Regions from separate parts of the uncultured Anaerobiospirillum sp. genome, predicted to be linked through region 1. Evidence: predicted binding sites of a transcription regulator. Region 1 holds the regulator's gene; each other region holds the start of a gene.
What was found. The regulator sigma-54, encoded in region 1, starts transcription at its own class of promoters, with help from an activator protein. The targets are predictions, from matches to a motif close to TGGCACNGTTTTNGCTT.
Positions count from the first base shown of each region.

Region 1 (5,635 bases):
TGACAGAGAAGAACCATAGGCGCTTGTTCTTAACAACCTCAAGAAGATTACGTACTTTAGGCTTTACCTTATTAGGCTCATCTTTTTCTTTAAGGGTAATGGCTACTAAGGTTGCACTACTACCGCCAATTACTGAGAGCAGGCACATCATGAACATACCAAAGTGTTCATATAAGGTAGCAGAGGCAAAGAATCCGAGTAAGATGCCAATGTTGCATGCGGCCAGCACATAGCCCATGCCTCTGGCTAAATTATCTTTAGTCAGGTTCTTAGTGTGGAAGAGAATAAAGCACATCCAGCCTGAGCAGGCAAAGCCGGAAATGATGTTGGCAATCAAGAAACCAACGCCATCAGGCCTATATAAACGTATAACTGAAGCAAGAGCTGCAGTAAAACAGCTAAAGACAATCAGCGGTTTATACATGCCAATTCTGTCGGAGAAAATGCCGACAAACAGTCGTGTAAAGAAAGGTACAGCGCCGTAGAAGCCTACTACCATGCCCACAAAATCAGCACTGACCTTCTGTGCAAGTAGGTATGGGGTTTGATATGGGACGTAGATGTACTGTGTGAACCAGAAAAGACTGATCACAACCAAGATGCGAGCGGTTTGACTCATCTTAATTCAACTCACTAAGAGCTATATTAATAAGCTGCTTTAAGGCAGCAAGCCATGGTTATCTGGCGCTTATATATGGGATTTAAGATCGCATGAGTGCACTTTACTAATGCCCATATCTAAACTTACGAACCTCAAAGTAAGGCGTATTATACGCCTCCAAGATAAATAGCATAGTACCAAAAGGTTAACTTGGAAAACCATTTGGCATAGGTGTAAGAACTTAGATCTAGGATAGATTAATAGTGCTTTACATACCTGCTGATCGCTTGTTAAAGCATTATGGCTGAACTTTTGGGCAAGTTAAACTGAACGTTACTGTCTGGCAAGTAAAACGGAGCCTTACTGTTTGACAAGTCACACTGAACTTTACTGTTGGGCAAGTAAAACTGAGCCTTACTGTTTGACAAGTCACACTGAACGCTACTTGCAGCAATTGTGTGGGAATGGGAATTTTACAGGCGGCACAAATGAAAAAAGCCACTGCATGAGTGGCCTTTTTCCCGTGTTAGGGTGGGGAGCTCTCGCGAGCTTCCCTTGGTTGGAAATGGGTTCTTGTATGCTCAGCCGCGTTGTGGGCGAGTCTCATACGGGGCCATCAGACAATATACTGTTGGGGTTGCTGTCTGAGGCGGTTACTAACAAATGGTTCGTTATGAGGCCTTACAAGACCTCGGGTTAGTACTTTAAGTCCTTGAAAGTTGGAGCAAATGGCTCAACTGAGCCTGGGGTTATATCCAACTTTTTGAGGCTACATTAGTTGGCAGTATCTAAAACTGCAGTGCCTCGGGTGAGTGCAAAAAGTGTGTAGCAGTAGCGCTTGTTAGCTAATACAGCCCAGGGTTATGCTCTACTGCATAAGGCCTTACGGGGCCTCGGGTTACTAACTTAAACCTTTGTAGCAGAATCGTTGGCTCAACTGAGCCTGGGGTGGTTATTTCTGCTGTTTAGTAACGAACAAAAGTCCTTTGAGTTGTCAGATGCAAGAGTTTTCCTACAATCTCTTGCTAGTTCTGGGAATAGGGGGCGCTGTAGCCATGCCTCTCAAAGGCTTTTGTTATGAAAGTGAATCTGCAAATGCCCGTCGGTTACTCGTGTTTCTCTTTGTACTTGACTAACTGACGATCAACTTTGTCGATTAAGGCATCGATGGCTGCATACATGCTCTCATCCTCAGCTTCGGCATGCAGTGTACCGCCAGAAACGTTGAGGTCTGCTTTAGCGATTTGCTGGAGCTTCTCAACTGTCAGGGTAACAGCAATGGAAGTGATAACATCGCCTTTACGCTCGAGTTTGGTGAACTTCTCTGTAACATAGTCATGAAGAGCGTCTGTGACTTTAAGTCCTACACCTTGGATGTTAATCTGCATATATCTGATCCTTAACCCAACCTAGTTGGATACCGAGAGTGTGGCCGACGTCCACCGCCGTTACTGTACTATTGGTACTACGCAGTCCCAAAATAATCAATCCATAGCAGTATCAAGTAAAAGACTACGTATAACAGTGGTTCCTACTGCAAAGAAGCTAAAGAGGTTCTGTCAGAACAATTCGATAGCTGGTTACTTAACTTGACTCCCGTAGTCGCAAAACTGTTCAAAAGGAAAATATAGTCAGCGACGGTGTCAAATTAAGGGGAAGGGCTCGTCGAGGGCCCGTAAGAGAGTTGCATGACAACCTTTGATTTCATATTAACTAAATCAAAGCCTTATGGGGTCTTAAACTTAGCAAATCTTAGATGCAGATCCCGAAATGGTCTTTACGCTTTTTTCTAGGGCATGGACAAGCCTTAGGAAAACGCAGCAATCAAAAGTCATATATAAGCCAAAGACAAAAATATATGTGATCCTTGATTGATCCTGTGGTGATCTTGGTATTAATACCATCTTGTGATCTTTTGGGGCGACTTTCACTCAAATGATCCAAAGATGTTGTGGTGATCTTTTTAGTCTAGATGGGGTGCATGAGTTAAAACTCATGAGGCAGGGTATTATGCCCAAATTCTTTTTGGGGGCTATGTCCAAATTCTCTTTGGGGTTTATGCCCAAAGTAGTTTTGGGCATAGGCCCCAAAGTGCTCGTTTTTAGCTGACAATGGGGCGATGGGGAGTTGTAGTGGCGTTTCGTCTCGTGTTTCGTTTCGTCTCGTTAGTGCCGCTTTGAGTGGCGATGGTTTATACAAGACGCTTACGCTGTGAGGAAGAGCCGATACCAATAGACTCGCGGTATTTAGCGATGGTACGGCGAGCCACACAATAGCCCTTTTCTTTAAGCAGCACGGCGATCTGATTATCAGAGTATGGTCTGCGTGGATTTTCCTTTGAGATGAGTGATTTGATCTCTGCACGTATTGCAGTTGAAGAGGCTGTACCGCCACTTTCGGTGCTAACGTGAGAAGAGAAGAAGTACTTAAGCTCAAAGGTACCACGAGAGGTAAACAGATACTTTTCAGTAGTCACACGTGAGATAGTTGACTCATGCATCTCAACTTCGCGAGCGATGTCGTTAAGCACTAAAGGCTCCATACGACTCTCACCATGATCTAAGAAGGCTTTCTGATGCTGAATGATGCATTTTGAAACCTTGAGCAAGGTGTCGTTACGCTTAGCGATACTTTGAATAAACCAATTGGCCTCTTGCAGGTTGCTCTTGAAGAACTCTTTTTCACGCTCGTTGCGTGCATAGCAAGAGAGGGCTTTGTACTGTTCATTTAAACGCACGCGTGGCAGTGAGTCAGGATTAAGGACAACATCGTAATTGCCATTTTCATCTTTAACGACTAAGACATCAGGAATGATGAAATCTGACTTTTGCTTAACTGCAGTATTACCAGGGCGTGGGTTTAATGAAACGATGATCTCAATAACTTTCTTTAAGAGATCTTCTTTGATGCTTAACTGATTGCACAAGCCACGATAGTCATGGTTTGAGAGCATGTCGAGGTACTGAGAGACTACTAACTCAGCAAACAAGACCTCTTGGCTTACATTGGTCTGCATCATTTCACGAATCTGAATGAGCAGACACTCTTGTACAGTACGAGAGGCTACGCCTAATGGATCAAAGTGCTGTACGAGTTTTAGCACAATGGCCACATCTTCTTCTGTGGTATCTGGATAACGGCCGATAACTACAGAGACGATGTCCTCAAGGGATTCAGTTAAATAACCTGAGTCATCTACAGCATCAATAATAGCCTCGGCAATCTCACGATCGCGACCACGGATCTGAGAGCAGTTAAGCTGCCAAGTAAGGTGATCTCGTAAATCCTCTTCGGTTTCACCCTCATAGACAGTGTTAAGGCCAGTAATGCCGTTTTTAGAGCGTGACTTAGCAGAGACACTATCATCTCTAGCTAATGTATCGTGGTTAGATAAAGTCGAGATGGCACCAGGGTCCATCGCTGCTTCAGTTAATCTATCTGGCAGGGCAGTATTAGAAAGTGCATCATCTGCAGCTGAGAGATCAACATCTGACTCGCGATAGTCAGAGCCATAATCAAGATATTCTTGGCTAGCCTTGGATCCAGTTAGATCATAGTCTGAGTAGTCATCTTCACTACGTGAGCGAGAGTAGTCGGCGCGTGACTCACTATCTTTACCAATGAGCTCACCAGCAGAGGCAACTTCGTTGTGCTCGTTGTAGCCAGACATATCAATGTCCGCACCTTGGTAAGAGGCGTCATTACTAAATGGATCAAAGATCTCGCTATCATTGGCACGACGCTCGTTTTCTGCCATTTCGTCAAGCGAGTCCACATTAGAGTTAGCGATAGACTCATCAATCTCTAAAAGTGGATTTTTTTCGATAGTAAGCTGAATCTCCTGACGCAGATCTAGAGTCGACAATTGCAGCAGACGAATTGCTTGCTGCAGCTGTGGAGTCATAGTTAAGGTCTGTGTCTGGACTGCTCTCATTTGCAGAGATGTTTTCAAGCCAGCCATGAAAGTTTTCCTATAAAGAGAAATTCTTACCGAGGTACACTTCTTGTACCTTCTTGTTTTCAAGCACCTCTTGTGCGCTACCCTTAGCGATAATCTCGCCTGCATTTACGATGTAGGCTTTGGAGCATACATCAAGAGTTTCACGCACATTATGATCAGTGATCAATACACCGATATCTCTATTTTTAAGGTGAGTGATGATGTCCTTAATGTCAGAAATGGAGATTGGGTCAACTCCAGCAAAAGGCTCATCTAACAAGATAAATTTAGGGTTGGCAGCGAGTGCGCGGGCGATTTCTACGCGACGACGTTCACCACCAGAGAGAGCCATGCCAGCACTTTTAGCAATGTGCTCAATATGGAACTCCTCAATAAGCTCGTTGAGTCTATTTTGGCGCTCGTGCTTGTTAAGCTGCTTTTGCAGTTCAAGCACACTCATGATGTTTTCTTCTACAGTTAGCTTTCTGAAAATGGAGTTTTCCTGAGGCAGGTAGCCAAGTCCTGCTAATGCACGCTTGTGCATTGGTAAGTGGGTAATGTCCTGATCATCGATCATGACATTGCCATTTTCAGTGGAGATAATGCCCACAATGATATAGAACGAGGTGGTTTTACCTGCGCCATTTGGGCCTAAAAGACCAACAATAGAACCGCTCTCGATGGAGAGGCTTACATCATTTACAACCACGCGTCCTTTATAGGTTTTCTTAAGGTGGTTGGCCTGTAAAAGACTCATCTTGTTACCTGTTTATTGCCACGGTTAATACCGCTGCTTAATTAAAGCTCTATTCATGCAGTTGAGGGGTATAGCCAAATGGACATGTCTACCTTTGTTACAACTACTAAGATAAAAGAGCTTAAAAACTTTAACTCCAAAAACTAAGAGAAAACTTAGTCATGCAAACTGCTTTAAATTCCTAAGCTCGCTATTAGGAGTTTGCTTGGATCTTTGCTAGTTTTTTAATCCTGTAGCCACGTAAATTTCGTGTTTACAGATCTCAAGATCTAGCAAATTTAGATGCTGTTATAAGCTAGCATCTATTTTTTTACTTGTTATCTTTCTTGAAGTCAGC
Region 1 is NZ_CABTML010000022.1:1,020-6,654, forward strand. It holds gene RDO37_RS01860 (MFS transporter) at 1-619, opposite strand, end outside; gene hpf (ribosome hibernation-promoting factor, HPF/YfiA family) at 1,708-1,989, opposite strand; gene rpoN (RNA polymerase factor sigma-54) at 2,793-4,562, opposite strand; gene lptB (LPS export ABC transporter ATP-binding protein) at 4,573-5,298, opposite strand; gene lptA (lipopolysaccharide transport periplasmic protein LptA) at 5,609-5,635, opposite strand, start outside.

Region 2 (5,635 bases), on a different contig from region 1:
GAAGAGTACGAGTTAGGCTCATTAGCCTTAGGCGCAAACAAGATTGAAACTGTTTTCCGCGTCAGCGTATTAGCTGCAAAAAGCGGTATCGCCTCAGCAGTAGTTTTAGGTGTAGGCCGTGCAATCGGTGAAGCAATGGCTGTAATGATGGTTGCTGGTAACGTACCAAACATGCCATCTATCTTCGAGTCTGTACGTTTCTTAACCACCGCAGTGGCTTCAGAAATGTCCTATGCAGCTGGTCTACAGCGCGAGGCTCTCTTCTCCATCGCTTTAGTGCTGTTCGTCTTCATCATGATGATCAACGCTACTTTAAACCTCATCTTAAAGAAGGGCCGCATCTAGTCGGCCGCTTGAAGTAAAAGTAGTCCATCTCCATGTGTAGATGGATCTACTTAGCAAGTGCTGAATTACAAAGTTTGTACTGAGTCATACACCATGTCAGACACATCAGTTTCTATTTCAACTAAAGTTACTAAGCGTAAGGGTCATTCAATGAGCGATACCCATCACCTTTTCGAGCCATCAAAGAACGCCACCCAAAGAAAGCTTTATGTTTTTGCCATGCGTTCCATGATGTACATGTGCACAGGCCTTACCGCTAGCTTAGTTATCTTCTTAATCGCTTACATTCTCTTTCAGTCAATCCCATACTTCTCATGGGAAATTTTAACTAGCTCACCAAGCTACTTAAAGCGTACTGTTGGTGTGCTGCCAGATATTTTAAACACCATTTACATCATCATCGCAGCTTTAGTATTAGTGCTGCCACTGGGTGTTGGAGCAGCTATCTACTTAAATGAGTATGCAACTTCACGTCGCTTAGTGAACATCATTGAGTACGCAATTGAGACCTTAGCAGGTATCCCATCTATCATCTACGGTCTTGTGGGTATGCTCATCTTCTGCCAGTTCTTTGGTCTTCAGACCTCACTTTTGGCAGGTGCTTTAACCTTAGTAATCATGACTCTGCCAACTGTCATCCGTACTACTCAAGAGAGCTTAAAGACTGTTCCATCAGGCTATAGAGAGGGTGCTTTTGGTTTAGGTGCTGCTAAGTTCCGCGTTATCCGTACCGTAGTTTTACCTTGCTGTGTAGACGGTATCGTAACTGGCTGTATCTTAGCTGTCGGTCGTATGTTAGGTGAGTCTGCAGCTCTGCTCTTCACCGCCGGCTTTGCCCACACCTTAAACGGTTTTATCGACGGCATGATGAACTCAGGTGCAACCTTAACCGTAGCTTTGTACGTATACGCAAAAGAGCAGGGTAAGTTTGAAGTTGCTTTCGTTATCGCAGCAATCCTGCTTGTATTAAGCTTAATCATCAACATCGCAGCCTCTACTGTTGGTGCTCAGATGAAGCGTCGTGCAGGCAAGAACGCCCGCTAATACACACTAAGTGGACTGCTACAAACGCAGTCCACAGCAAACCCAAAGTCATAAAGCTCACGAGCACGTGCAAGCAAAACAAACATGCACGTGACTCACTCAAAAAAAAGATTCCAGGCTCACAAGCAACAAAAAAGATCACAAGATCAAGACTTGCCCTCAGCGCGAAGGAAAACTCCAGTGAAGCTATAAAGGAGGAGCGCTGAATATAGTTGTGTTGTGTGCACCACGATTTTAGTCGTTCACTTGTCAGTGACGGCTTATTTGGATAGAAGTATGAACTCAGATATCGTTTTCAACGTAAGTAACTTCAACCTCTGGTACGGCAATGGTTCTCACCATGCTCTCAAAGACATCAACATGCAGATCAAGCCAAATGCTGTTACTGCATTCATCGGCCCATCTGGCTGCGGTAAGTCCACCTTTATTAAGACATTAAACCGCATGAACGACTTAGTTGATGGCGTTACTACCTCTGGTTCTATTAAGTACTACGACACTGAGATCTTAGAGCCAAACTTAGACGTGTCTGCTTTACGTAAGGAAGTAGGCATGGTGTTCCAGAAGCCTAACCCATTCCCAATGAGCGTGTACGATAACATCGCTTATGGTCCACGTACTCACGGCATCAAGAACAAAGCAGAGTTAGACGAGATCGTAGAGCGCAGCTTACGTCAGGCTGCTATCTTTGATGAGGTTAAGGATCGTCTTAAGTCATCAGCTTTAGGGCTTTCTGGTGGTCAGCAGCAACGTCTGTGTATCGCTCGTGCATTAGCTGTTCAGCCACACGTCTTGCTCATGGATGAGCCAACTTCCGCTCTTGACCCAATCTCAACTTCTAAGATTGAAGATTTAGTCGCTGATTTAAAGAAAGACTACACCATCATCATCGTTACCCACAACATGCAACAGGCTGTGCGTATCTCTGATGACACCGCATTCTTCTTACTTGGTGACTTAGTCGAGTTCAACGACACCGACACCTTCTTCTCCAAGCCACAAGACAAGCGTACCGAAGAGTACATCACCGGTCGTTTTGGTTAATCGTACTTTTTACAACCTCAAAAAACAGTACCGTCAACACGGCACTCCAAAGCTTTAACAAACAATATGGGTTAATTACTTTGTATCCATAAGAAGCTTTAGATGTTGTTAAGCAAGTCGACTACAGGATTTAGTTTGCTACCTGACAAGAGAACCGTTTATCAGTCCTACGACCAAAAGAGCCTTTATAAGTCCTACGACCAAAATAGCCTTGATAAGTCCTCAGGTAGCACCACTAGCTCCTCAATGTGTGTGTATTGATAAGGAGAAAACAATGCGTGACCTTTACAATAAGCAGCTGTTAGATTTAGGTAATGAGATCGTACAGATGGGCCACTTATGCTCAGATGCATTAGAAGGTGCCATCAAATCTTTACATGAGAAAGACATAGATCTGGCAAATAAGATTCAAAAGTCAGATAACCTCATCGACGCTAAAGAGCGTGAGATTGAGCAGATGTGCTTAAACATCTTCTTACATCAGCAGCCAATTGCCTCTGACCTGCGCATGGTATCTGCAGCTTTAAAGATGATCACCGACTTAGAGCGTATTGGCGATCAGGCCAGCGATATTGCTGAGATCGTTGCCTGCATCGATTTCAAAGAGCAGGCTCACTTTGCCATTATTGAAGAGATGGCATCCATCGCTCAGAAGATGTTAAAGGAGTCAGTCGAGGCCTTTGCCAACTCTGATGTTGCTTTAGCCAAGTCAGTTATTGAGGCTGATGACATGGTAGATGACCTTTTAGAGAAGGTTCGTCTTTTAATGGTTGACCTCATTGTTGAGCACAACCATAACGCCGTAACCATCATCGACCTGTGCATGATTGCCAAGTACTTAGAGCGTATTGGCGATCACGCTGTAAACGTTGCCAATTGGGCAGTGTTCCGTGTTTTAGGTGAGCACCCAGATAAGCACGCAGCTCAAAGCGTTGCCGGCACCTTAGCCGTTTAGTCTTATCACCTCAGCCGTTTATTCTTATCACCTTGGCGGCATAGCTTCTAGCCGCTTAAAAAGATTGTGAAAATCAACCAGAAGTTCAATCGTGGGGCCTGTATATCAGGCCCTTTCTATTTATCAAGGCCATGTATATCATGCCCTTTACTTAAAAGCACTCAATCACCCTCAAGTCATTTCACTAATGCAGTAACTTAACTGCAAGCCTAGCCATCCCCAAAAACTCCTTTCATATATTACCGATCAAAAGCTTACAAAATAACTGTTAGACGCCTGCATTTGCCGCACACAATGATCAAATCGCGAGCACCTGTATAGTTCAAGTGGCAAAGTATGTCTTAGCCCATGGCAAAGATGGTTATTGAGCATTAACTTACATACAAGCCAATTATTTTTAACTGTAAATTCAGGCCATATAAGCCTTTGTAAATTGGTACGCTCGTTGCTTGAGTTGTATCAAGAATAAGGATACATCAGCATTTAGGATGTTTTCTTAAAACAGATTTACTAAAACTATTAGCTACCTGCGTTTTAACGCACGAATTTCTTATCGGCAAGATTGAGTGGCATTAAAAGTGATGCTGGCTCTCTGCTTATAACGAAAGGAGAGAACTGCAATGGCTTTATACGTTAACACTAACGTGAGCTCCATTAACGCTCAGCGTAAGCTCGCTAACTCAACTCTTGCATTAAACACTTCATACCAAAGACTCTCATCAGGTCTTCGTATCAACAGCTCCAAGGATGACGCAGCAGGTCTGCAGATCGCTGACCGTTTAACATCCCAAATTAATGGTCTCAACCAAGGCAACCGTAATGCAAACGACGGTATCGCCTTAGCCCAGACCATCGAAGGTGCCCTCGACGAGACCACCAACATGCTGCAGCGTATCCGTACCCTCGCTGTTCAGGCCGCTAACGGTACCAATACTGCAAAAGACCGTAAGGCTCTTCAAGAGGAAGTTGATTCACTCTGTGCAGAAATTACCCGTATTGGTCAAAAGACAACCTTTGCAGGCGCTCATGTTCTTATGAGTGTTGGAGCTAAGGACGGTAATAACAACCCTCTTGACACATTAAAGGATGCCACTGGCAAGTATTTCTTCCAGGTCGGCGCAAATGCCCAAGATATGATTACCTTGGCTATTTCCGAGGGTTTCCACTTGAGTGGTATTGCGACAATGGCCAATATTAAATTTAACGAAAAGGATGTTGGCCTATCTAAAAACGGTGGCACAGTACGTTGGGTTATCAGTTCAGCAAGCTTAGCACAAGCTACCTTGGGCAACATCGACAAAATGATTGAGATCGTCGATTCTAAGCGTGCGGCCCTAGGCGCAATCCAAAATCGTATGGAAAGCACCATCCGTAACCAGAGCTCAATTTCTGAGAACGAGTCTGATGCACGCAGCCGTATTCGTGATACAGACTTTGCATCTGAGACTGCATCATTAACTCAGAACCAGATTATTCAGCAAGCCTCTCAGACCATTCTGTCTCAGGCTAATCAGCGTCCAACCGTAGCCCTGAGCTTACTCGGCGGTTAATAGGTCGTATCTAAAAGTTTAGTTTTCTCATATCGCTTAAGGCCGTCCGCCATAACGGCCTTATTTAAGCGGTTATAAGATTGCAGACTGTTTATTCGTAAGTGGCATACACTGCCATTTACGAATACATAGATTGCATATAGTACATGGTGGAGATAGAGCTTGTAAGCCATCTCTTTACTGAAACAATATAAGGAGAGAAATATGGCTTTATACGTTAACACTAACGTGAGCTCCATTAACGCCCAGCGCAAGCTTGCAAACTCCACTCTTGCTTTAAACACCTCATATCAGCGTTTATCCTCAGGTCTTCGCATCAACAGCTCTAAAGATGACGCAGCAGGCCTCCAGATCGCCGATCGTTTAACCTCTCAGATTAATGGCCTCAACCAAGGCAACCGCAACGCAAACGACGGTATCGCTTTAGCTCAGACCATCGAAGGGGCTCTTGATGAGACCACCAACATGCTGCAGCGTATCCGTACCCTTGCAGTACAAGCAGCGAACGGTACCAATACTGAAAAGGATCGTAAGGCACTGCAAGAGGAAGTAACTGCTCTTTGCGCAGAGGTCGCTCGTATTGGCCACAAGACAACCTTTGCAGGTGCTCACGTTCTGATGAGTCTTGGTGCTAAAGATGGTTTAGGCGGTAAAACTGGTAATACACTTGATACTCTGAAAGATGGCAATGGAAACT
Region 2 is NZ_CABTML010000104.1:11,282-16,916, forward strand. It holds gene pstC (phosphate ABC transporter permease subunit PstC) at 1-345, shown strand, start outside; gene pstA (phosphate ABC transporter permease PstA) at 403-1,389, shown strand; gene pstB (phosphate ABC transporter ATP-binding protein PstB) at 1,666-2,433, shown strand; gene phoU (phosphate signaling complex protein PhoU) at 2,708-3,388, shown strand; gene RDO37_RS08240 (flagellin) at 4,009-4,938, shown strand; gene RDO37_RS08245 (flagellin) at 5,143-5,635, shown strand, end outside.
Region 2: the regulator sigma-54 is predicted to act here: its motif matches at 3,823-3,839, upstream of RDO37_RS08240 (flagellin).

Region 3 (5,635 bases), on a different contig from region 1:
ACATGTTCATCAAGCTAAAAGTAAGGATATTTGAGTCTTTATTGTGAGAAAGGGCTAAGAATCAGTACTAGAGCCTAGGATTAGACGCTCTTTAAGGTTAACTTTAATTTACGGTTTGTGTTGCCTAGTACGGCACATTCACTATGGCCTAGCCTATTAGGACAATCAAATGAGCAATCTTGAGCTTCCTTCTTTAAAGATCAACAACAAAGTAACTATCTCAAGACAGATCTATACTTTCTTGAGACATATCATTACTACAGCTTCGATCTCTCCTGGTACTAGCATTTCTGAAAATGAGCTGTCTAAACACTTCAATGTTTCCCGTCAGCCAGTTCGAGAGGCTTTAACCACTTTAGAGCATGACGGACTTATCACCATCATTCCGCAAAAAGGTACTGTGGTTAAGCGTATTTCTGTAGCCAATCTCAAGAGCGTGGTCTTTATTCGTGAAGCTTTAGAGTGTGCATCTTTGGATAACATCAGCAATCTGCCACCAGCTAAGCTGTCTAAAGCCTTAAGAAAACTGCACAACAACCTCGATGATCAGCGTAGGAAAGTAGATCCGTGTAACTTAGCCTCATCATTTTTGCCTATTGATGATAAGTTCCATGAAATCATCTGCTCTTTCTCTGATTGCTCTATGACTTGGGATGCCATTCAATCGATTAAAGGACAGCTTGATCGTATTCGTTATTTAGCTATGGGCTCAGATCACCCGATCTCGCCAATTGAGAAGCTTATTGCCGAACATGAAGAGGTAGTTAAGGCCATCGATAAAGGTGATATTGAAGAGGCTAAGCGCCTGTTACGCTATCACCTGCACGAGATCATGCAAACCCATGTCTCAATTCGTCAGCAGTATTCAGAGTGGTTCGAACCAGAAAACTAAGCTGAGCCAAGCTAAACATAAATGCTAAACACAAAGTTAAGCACTAACGCTCAGCCCCTCAAGCCTGCCATCGAGCAGGCTTTGCTGTCTTTACACGCACAACAAAAAACAACAAATGCCCACCAAAACCCCAATAAACTAAAACGCCCACACTCGGTCAAACCACGAAAGAGATTGCCTAGACGCTCATACAGCGACATTTAAAGCATTTACGTACATTGAGTGCTAAATTAATAGAGAGCGCTATACGCGCACTCTATGATGCGCTATGCGAACGCTAAAGTAAGACAGAAAGATGAAAGTCATACGCCATTGCAAAGTATGTCACTATGAAGATAAGACCGCAAAGAAGATAAGACTAGCAAGAAGGTAAGAGCACAGGGGACTTGTTAGGCTAAAAGCCAATGCTATGCATCAAAGATGACAGTGCATAGCATGGTCAGAAATACAAAGATATGCGGTAAAGATGTGCAATAAAGAGATGCACAACGCTATGTAGCAACGAGATGCAGCAAGGAGCTGATAGTCCAACCAACATGATGGCACGAATGACCCAAAAGACTAGGTTATGTGGTTGGGGCTTTGGATAAATAGGGCATAGACTTTAGCTTTTTAGTAGCAAGTCCATGCCGCCAAAGTGCCTAGATATCGTCTTCCTCGTCAACAGATACGTAGGTATTGTCATCTTCAAAATCAGCGCCACCAGTTACTAAAGCGATAGACTCTGGAGTAAACCAATCGCTGAAGTTGCGCATTATATCTTTGTGGGTATCTAAGATCTTATGCAGGTGGATATGTAACAGCTCAATGGCCTTATCAAGATTGTCTTTAGCGAGTTCATCATAGATTTCTTGATGCTCGTTAGTAATCCCATCAGTGTGGCCACGTAAGTCAAAGGATAAGAAGCGAATACGATCCATCTGTCCCTTGATTCCCTGTACAGTCTCCCAGGCCATATCAGCACCTGAGATAGAGCAAAGCTTCTTGTGGAAAAGGTCGTCTAAACGCAAGTACTCGGACTTTAACTTGCTGTCTTTAACAACATTGCGCTGCATGTTCAGCACTTTGTTTAAAGTCTCTAAGTGGCTCTTCTTCTCGGCATCAGTAAGATTTGCAAAGTTGCGTACGCACTCTTTTTCGATAGCGCAACGAACAAATACAGTTTGGTAGAGCTCTTTAATGCAGATGTGCTCAACAATAGAACCGCGCTGTGGCAGTACAGATAATAAGCCTTCATAGCTAAGACGCATTAAGGCTTCACGTACTGGCTGACGGGAGACGTTGAAGTGCTCTGAAAGAGAGTTTTCAGACAGAATGGTGCCAGGCTTTAAATTGGTTTCAGTAATCTGCTTACGCAGGAAGTCGTGAATTTGTGGGCTAATGACTTTCTTTGGCGATAGTCTAAGCTTTGGAAGATTGTGAACTCCTGCAACTGACATTACAAAACCTCTTTGTATTACTAGTGATAGCTACCATGTTTAGCAAAGCCAAAGATCAAATAGTAAGTACAACAAAGGTCTATATACCTTTCAAAATACTAAGATCTCAAAGGCTTCCACAACTGAAGATGGCACACTACCAAAGTGAATCAAGCCGATATGTCGACACCTGTCGCCTAGTATACTAGTTACTAGTTAAGCTGATTATTCACTTACTTTTACATAACCACAATCAATGTAAGTAAAAGCAGTTCTCTTTAGTACATCAACAAACTTTATCAATTATAGCAAAATCACGCAATTAAGCCTAATTACGACATTATCGCAACCAAGGTTCATCTGAGTAAACCCTACATAACAGCGTACATAGCACAATACTTGACTACTAGTATCCTAGTTTTTAGTTAAGATATTTTACACAAGTATATTAGCATATTGTGAAACGCCTCTCGCAAAAATCCAAAAAACCACCACTCTTTCCTAAATCTACATACCCATACAGTAGCCTAACTACAACTTATCAGCGTCTCAAAAATCTTTGCATATTAACTCGGTAGCAACAGTACCCATACCAAATGCCCAAGTACTACGCCAATCTTTGCAAATATATCGCTCCGCCAACCATGTGCCCCATCCTAAAGAGCGCACGTAGTACATAATTCTTTGCAAAGAATTACTGTGCAAATAGCCGTTAACTTCAAAAGGCATGTGTAGTAAGCAATTCTTTGCATGCTAAATCCCTCTACCAAACTCGTGACACAAGACCAAAAGCTCATGTAGTAAATAGTTCTTTGCATGCTAAATCGCTCTTCACTAAGCATGTGAAAAGTTGAGCAGACCATGTACGCTATTCTTGGCATATTAAATACTGCGCAAAAACGAAAAAGCCCCAGTACCTGTCAAGGTTCTGGGGCTTTTGACTAACTAATTAGTCGTAAGAAAGAATTGACTAGCCTAAGAGGCTTAAGCCCAGCTGAGGACGGGTGTTAGCCTGCATCAGCATAGAGGCTGCAGCCTGCTGAATGATTGACTGCTGTGAAAGGTTAGCAGACTCTTCAGCAAAGTCAGCATCACGAATACGTGAGCGTGCATCAGCTTCGTTAGCAGCAACGTTTGACTGGTTGCGGATAGAGCTCTCAAGACGATTTTGGATGGCACCTAAATCGGCACGCTGACTATCAACGTAGCCAATCATCTTATCCATATAATCAATAATATTAGCCGCCATGCCTGCGCCAGTGAAGTTTACCTTCATAGTATCGCCGTTAGCAGCCTTTACGAAAGCCTTATCAGCAGCAGCTTGATCTACAAACTCACCTGCTGCAATACCAGCCTTTTGTGCAGCAGCAGAGAACTGAAGGTTTACAAGGCCGAAACTGATAGTATCGCCCTTATTTGAGCCTATGTGAAACAAATCATCCAGTCAAGTACTTTTTATACAGCAGATAGCGTGCCAGAACAGCAGCAAAAGATTTGACGCGATTCTGAGCGTCAAATCTACAAAAGCGCATGAGCCCCTCTCGGCTCATGCAACATTTATGGTTGCAGCAGCGGCAAGCATTGCCGCTGCGAAACCACTTTTAAAAATACAGCACGTTAGTGCTGCTTAAGTTGAGAGAGCGTACCTGCAGATATTCTCTCTTCATACAAAATGCGCATATATAAGCGAAGCGCTGGCTGATGCCAGGCTAATATTACGGCCGCTTAATGGTTTTGGTAGGGTACTGTGATAGGGTCTTTAAACGTAAAAATTGGCGACAATACTACTGCAAAAAATAACTTCTCAACCATGTGCTATTGTGTCGGCATAGCCTAGTCTTAGAACAACATGACCTATGTAATGCCTCTCATATGAGGGCTTAGATTTAGTTAAGTTTGGTCAAATTTTGGGCGCACGATCCCTGTGGCGCTTAATGCACCAGGATCAAATTAGCGCTCTAGTTATATGCTTCTAAGACTGGTTAAACCATAGCACATTCCTTCTGTACCAATACAAGATCCGACTTCATGAATGTCTAGTGTTAGCTATTCTTCTTTTCGCAAACAGTTGTTATTGATACATGCTTGGTTGATAAGTTCATCTTTGCTGACTCATTTGGGACGGCGAAAGTTCTCTTACGGAACGACTCTATGGTATGTCTTTATTGTTGACAATAATTAAAGGATCTGTGTCAACGACTGGTCCGTTTATGAGCCCTGGTTGTAGCTTAAGTCGCTCGAGATTTGACTTTAAGAATGTGAATTCCGAGTGTTCTGGTGATCGATACGAAAAAAGAGACTTATGCAACAGTTTATGGGGCCTCCCGAAAGAGGCGGTTAACTGCTACATATCTATGTCAAGGCCGCAGCCGCTTAGGCTGCGCCGTAGGGTAGCCTTGACATAGATATGTAGCAGTGACAATGGGAAAGGGTCGGCGGGTCCGACAAAGGGACCCGCCGACCGATACTTTGCTTAATCTGGTTACACGGTATGTCGTGTCCTATAGTTTAGTGAGCCAAATGGTGTGGGCCGGCATACGCTGGCAGCCTGCACTAAAGGTCAGGCAGGTCGTCAGACTTCAACTCTGATATAGTCTTGTTGGTAGTCTTTCCAGCAGTCGAGGCTTTTGCTTTCTTTCTCTTAGCATTAGCCTCTAACTTTGCGCCTGAGATTGCGGCTCCGGCTTCCACAGTTTTCATTCTCTTTTTGTGCTCTTTGATTAAGCTGTCACGCTCTTTTAATGTTAATGACTGATTGTATTGAGATAGGCTTAAAAGTACTGGTTTTTTGGCTTCGTACCTAATGTAGCTATCATCGCCTTTATACCAAGGCACATCATAGCTATGATGCATTTCTGGTACATATGACGGAACTACTTTAGGAGGAGCTAAAGGAACCCACTCTTGCTTGCTGTCATTAAACACTCTTACAACAAGGTGTTTATCAAGGTTCTGATCATACTTGTTACCTTTAAGAATGATGATTGCTATCTGTAAAAGTCTATTAGAAATTGACACAGCAATCTTCTTATTAGGGATTCCACGAATTACCTTATCAATAACCCATGAGCGTACTTCATAACCTTCCTTTTTGGACTTTTTCCATGCCTTCAAATGAACATTTAAAATATTCATTGAAGCTTGGTAAAGACATCTTTTTAGCTCAGGCAAGCCTCTCTTACTAATGCCTAGCTGAACGGTTACACCGCCAGTACCAGTATGTTTTGGAACGCAGCCTACGTACTTTAAAATAGCCTTTCTTGAAAGATCTGCATTAATAAGCGGTGCGACGTGTGCAAGTATTCCAGTTGCAAGTGTAGGTCCA
Region 3 is NZ_CABTML010000032.1:6,649-12,283, forward strand. It holds gene RDO37_RS03095 (GntR family transcriptional regulator) at 170-892, shown strand; gene RDO37_RS03100 (GntR family transcriptional regulator) at 1,534-2,331, opposite strand; gene RDO37_RS03105 (flagellin) at 3,281-3,745, opposite strand; gene RDO37_RS03110 (transposase) at 4,864-5,635, opposite strand, start outside.
Region 3: the regulator sigma-54 is predicted to act here: its motif matches at 3,771-3,787, upstream of RDO37_RS03105 (flagellin).

Region 4 (5,635 bases), on a different contig from region 1:
AACTAACGCATGTGCTAAGGCTGATGCCATGTGAATAGCGCCACATGTGCTAGCCATCAGAACAAACAAGCCCTTTTTGAAAAGCAACTGTAGCAAGATGCAGACAAGACCAATCTATTCTGCATGCAAGCGAGTAATGCGTAAATTGTAGCAACAATAGCTCTTTGATGATATGCACAAAGGCATATGTGAGTAAAACTACCTGAAAACGTGCATAAAAGAGTCCTAAGCGACATTTTCTTAGACACTTAGCTACATAAATGCGCCTTTATGCTAAGGAGTCATGGACTCCTCAAAAGCCCATGGTAAAGCCTACTCCTTTTTTCTTAGCAAAAGCTTAGATGCAGACTGTATCCACTTCTTTACAAAGAGATCGCAAAGCATTATTTTTCAATTGAAAAATAATGCTCTGCGATTGAGTTAAACATTTGCAAGCTATATCACTGCAAGAATGCGAAATTTATGGCAAACGCTTGCAAAGACATAAGAGTAATCCTATAATCAGGGCACTCGTGGGGGTGATTCTGGATTCGACCGGAAGTTACCGAGCCCGAGGTGCATGTCGAGGGTGGATTGGCCTCGTTAAAAAATCCGTTAAAATAGTCGCAAACGACGAAAACTACGCTTTAGCAGCTTAATAACCTGCCTTAAAGCCATCGGAGCATAAGCCCTGCTGTTGTCGCTTAGCAAATTGCCGGTGTCAGTTTCTCAGCAGCTCGTGTGGAAGTCCCGCTTGAGATGGAAGCATTAAAGATTTTTTCAAGCTGGGTACTCGGTGGCGTGACTCTCCGCAGCCGGTACTAAGATCAAAGAGAAGTCTAAACATGTAGTACTGACGGTAGAGTCTTTTGGGACGTGGGTTCAAATCCCACCACCTCCACCAGAGACAGAATTCTGAATCAACAAGCCCCGGTAAGGCATCGACCCTACCGGGGCTTGTTGTTTTCAGGGCGCGTAAAACCCAAACGTCAACACCACTAAGACAGCGTCCGACCTACGGTCTGCAACATCTGCAATCGATATAATGAGCTAGGAATATATAAGCCTCTAGTGGCGTATGTACTTTGCCTACAGTGTTGTTCACGTAGCGTGAAAGAGTATGGATAGCGTTGATCTGGCCTATGGGCTGAGCTCTATTTGTAAGAGTTAGAAAGGGGTAGATATGAGAGGCTAGCGAGAGGCTCAGGTAGGTAATGACCTGATAGAGAGAGCGGCGTGTTTGCACTTTCGCACAAACGCAAAAACCACCGTACCTATGCGGCACGATGGCAGGGATCGCAACTAATATGGCATGCAATAAAGCATGCCAGATAACTACGAATAATAAGAGTTCAGAATCTTTAGATACTATTTCTGCATTAATGACAGGGCAATCTGTGGACGCTGATTGGCCTGAGTAAGAATAGTAGCAGTAGCCTGCTGAATGATCTGCTGCTGAGTTAAGTTAGCAGTTTCTTCAGCAAAGTCGGTATCACGAATGGTTGCACGTGAAGATGCAACGTTTTCCTTAACAGACTCTTGGTTACGTACAGTAGCCTCAAGACGGTTCTGCATAGCACCAAGCTCAGCACGCTTACGGTCAATGGCGTTAATAAGACCATCGATACCGGCTAAGGTTGCCTGAGCAGCAGAAGCCTTCTCCACACGAATACCTGGGTTGGTACCGTTATTCTTGAAGATGTCTTCAAACTTAAGATTTAGAGCATGGCCACCTGGATTTGCTGGATCGGTAACCATTGGGTTAGTAAACTCATCTTTGCCAGTGTAGCGAACGAGCATCTTAACAATACCGTTAATATCGGTACCGTCACGTAAGTCCATCTCAATGATGGAAGATGGGTCTGCACCAACCTGGAAACGGGAAATAGAGGCGTTGCCGTTTAAAACGTCTGCGCCAGCGAAAGTAGTATCGTTTGAGATACGGGTAATTTCGTCGGCTAACTGAGTTACTTCAACCTGTAAAGAATTACGGTCTTGATCTGACATGGTACCGTTAGATGCCTGAACAGCAAGGGTACGGATACGCTGCAGCATGTTGGTAACTTCGTCTAAAGCACCTTCGATAGTCTGGGCAAAAGCAAGACCATCCTGAGCATTACGGTTACCCTGGGTAAGACCATCAAGCTGAGTGGTAAGGTTGTTAGAAACCTGCATGCCTGCTGCATCGTCTTTAGCACGATTGATACGCAGACCTGAGGATAATCTCTGGTATGAGATGTCGAGCGCGTCGTTAGCACGCTGCGCTGCACGTTGAGCGTACAGCGAAGAAACGTTGGTGTTAATAAATAATGGCATAATCTGAACCCTATTTTTAATATCAGGCTATACAAGCCTGAGAACACAGCAGAATCATCTGCAGTGACACCCTGTCACTCGCACAGCTCTCTTCTGTGCGGGAGCAAGTCCTGGACAGGGAATCGACCAGCTTACGCTGGGCCCTGGAATTAAATTAATCTCATATCGCTTCAGGGCTACTCATAATAAAGCACTATACGTGCCAAATTTCAAAAAGCACTCCCTATCCTAGGCTAAAACTTAATCAAATCAGCTAAAGCTCATATTTGCATGATTCACGACAAGCAAAGTATGAGTATTACACTCATCACCTCTTGGCAAAGATAATCCACGTACTAAGAGAGTGTGCCGTTAGTTTTTGCCGCCATAAACTAACGATGTGTTGCCACTTACTGTCATGATCTTGCCAGCTAACTACTGCTTAAATGTGTCGCGATCTTGCCGTGAGCTAGCATCTTTATGATGTAACAATATTGCTTTGAGCAAGCATCTTTATTGTTTGACGATCTTGCCGTGAGTAAGCATCTTTATGGTGTGACGATCTTACCGTCAGCAAGCATCTTTATTGTTTGACGATCTTGTTGTGAGTAAGCATCTTTATGGTGTAACGATCTTGCCGTAAGCAAAAGTATCTTTGCCACGATCTTTATAAGCGTCATACTTTTAGACTCTTTACGATCTTGCCAATTGGCATTTATAGGACTGACGACGATCTTGCGATCGTGGCAATTGAGATCTTGAGATCTTAAGATCTTAAGTGAGCGGCAACTAACGGCGATCTTGGCAAAAGAATATAGAGTTCAGTTAGATCTTGGCTAAATAGAAGGTCCCATATTTATATGTTCAAGGCACAGAGACATTACATGAGGTTACGCTAAGGACTAGTTAGTGGCCTTACTTGTTGTAATTATGGAGTACCTCTAAGTAGAACAAAGCTTTCTAAATATGTCTTAAACGGCGTTTTTATGGCAATTAGGTGCCAGCTTAGGCTTTTGCAGTGGCTTATAGGCTGCAAAACTGATAAGATCAAGAGATTGTTCATTACTTGAGGGTGATATGGCTCAATTCATTTTCACTATGAATCGTGTGGGCAAAATTGTGCCCCCGAAGAGACAAATCTTAAACAACATTTCCCTGTCTTTCTTCCCGGGTGCAAAGATCGGCGTTCTTGGTCTGAACGGCGCCGGTAAGTCCACCTTAATCAAGATCATGGCTGGCGTTGACCAGGACTATGAGGGTGAGGCACGTCCACAACCGGGCATTAAAATCGGCTATCTTCCTCAAGAGCCGAAGCTTGATCCAGAGAAGACCATTAAAGAGGTTATTCAGGAGGCTTTTGGCGAGGTTAATGATGCACTCAAGCGCCTCGATGAGGTTTACGCTGAGTATGCCGATGAAAACGCTGACTTTGATGCACTAGCTAAAGAGCAGGCTAAGCTCGAGGCTATCATTCAGGCTCACGATGGTCACAACCTCGACAGCCAGATTGATCGTGCAGCTGATGCTCTGCGTTTACCTGACTTTGATCGTCAGATTAAGGTTTTATCAGGTGGTGAGCGTCGTCGTGTAGCATTATGCCGTCTGCTCTTAGAGCGTCCAGATATGCTGCTTCTTGACGAGCCTACCAACCACCTTGATGCTGAGTCTGTTGATTGGCTTGAGCAGTTCTTACACCAGTACCCAGGTACCGTTGTCGCAGTAACCCACGATCGTTACTTCCTTGACAACGTAGCTGGCTGGATCTTAGAACTTGACCGTGGTGAGGGTATCCCTTGGCAGGGTAACTACTCTTCATGGCTTGAGCAAAAAGATCAGCGTCTGCAAATTGAAGAGAATACTGAGAGCGCACGTCGTCGTTCCATCGAGCGCGAGCTTGAGTGGGTTCGTCAGGGTGCTCGTGGCCGTCAGGCTAAGTCTAAGGCTCGTATGCAGCGCTTTGAGGAGCTCTCATCTGTTGAGTATCAAAAGCGTAACGAAACCAACGAGCTGTACATTCCACCAGGGCCTCGTTTAGGTGACTCTGTACTTGAGGTCAAGAACCTGTCTAAGGCTTATGACGGTCAAGTACTGATCGATGATTTATCCTTCACTCTGCCTAAGGGCTCTATCGTTGGTATCATCGGTCCTAACGGTGCTGGTAAGTCCACTCTGTTCCGTATGATCACTGGTATTGAGAAGCCTGATTCAGGTGAGATCAAGCTCGGTGATACCGTAGTAACTGCATATGTAGAGCAGTTCCGTGATGAGATGAACGATAACAATACTGTTTTCGAGGAAATCTCACATGGCCAAGACATCCTGCGTATTGGTAACTACGAGATCCCATCTCGCGCTTACATTGGTCGCTTTAACTTCAAGAGCACTGATCAGCAAAAGCGTGTTGGCGATCTGTCTGGTGGTGAGCGTGGCCGTCTGCAGCTTGCTAAGCTTCTGCAGGTTGGCGGTAACCTCTTACTCTTAGACGAGCCTACTAACGATCTCGACGTTGAAACCTTACGTGCACTTGAGAACGCTTTATTAGAGTTCCCAGGTTCAGCAATGGTTATTTCCCACGATCGTTGGTTCTTAGACCGTATTGCAACCCACATCCTCGACTACGGTGATGAGGGTAAGGTACGCTTCTTCGAGGGTAACTACACTGAGTACGAAGCCTGGAAGAAGAAAGAGCTCGGTGAAGAGGCTCAGCCACACCGTCTCAAGTTCAAGAAGGTTTCTAAGTAAGATAATTCTTACAAGAGGCTCATCTGTGCATAGCAGCATTTGCGCTATGTACAGACATGAAAAAAGCGTCGTTAAGACGCTTTTTTCATTTATGCAGACTACAAATATTTTTGTAGTGATAGGTAAATTAGCGACCTAAAGTCAGGTGCTTAACTAAGTAGTGACCTGATGGCTTTAAGGACTGCTTCTCAATGCCATAACCTGATTTCTGCGCAGAACGTAAGGCCTTAATATCGTCAACTAATGCTACAGTTGATAAAGCATTGAGGTTGCCAAAATCATAGGTCTTAATAGAGAAGCGACGCAGTGCAGTAGCGATACCTTTACCCTGAACACGCTCTGTAACACCAACGAACAGACCATGCAGAATGTTGTCTTTAACCTCTCCGTCATTAAACATGAAGCACTCATAACCTACGAGGTTGCCTTCCTTGTCTAAAGCTACAGAGACTAACTCTGGGGATCTAAAACGGTACAGCCATACGAGCCAGTTGAGCATAGGCACTCTAAACAGCTCAGCATGGAGCATTTGCATCTGCTTTAAATACTTAATGCTGCCAGTAGCAAAGGTGTAATCTTCGTATTGCTCTTCAATGTAGTGGCGCATGATCTTTCCAGC
Region 4 is NZ_CABTML010000067.1:65,365-70,999, reverse strand. It holds RNA gene ssrA (transfer-messenger RNA) at 515-883, shown strand; gene RDO37_RS05420 (flagellin) at 1,348-2,295, opposite strand; gene ettA (energy-dependent translational throttle protein EttA) at 3,352-5,016, shown strand; gene RDO37_RS05410 (GNAT family N-acetyltransferase) at 5,144-5,635, opposite strand, start outside.
Region 4: the regulator sigma-54 is predicted to act here: its motif matches at 2,484-2,500, upstream of RDO37_RS05420 (flagellin).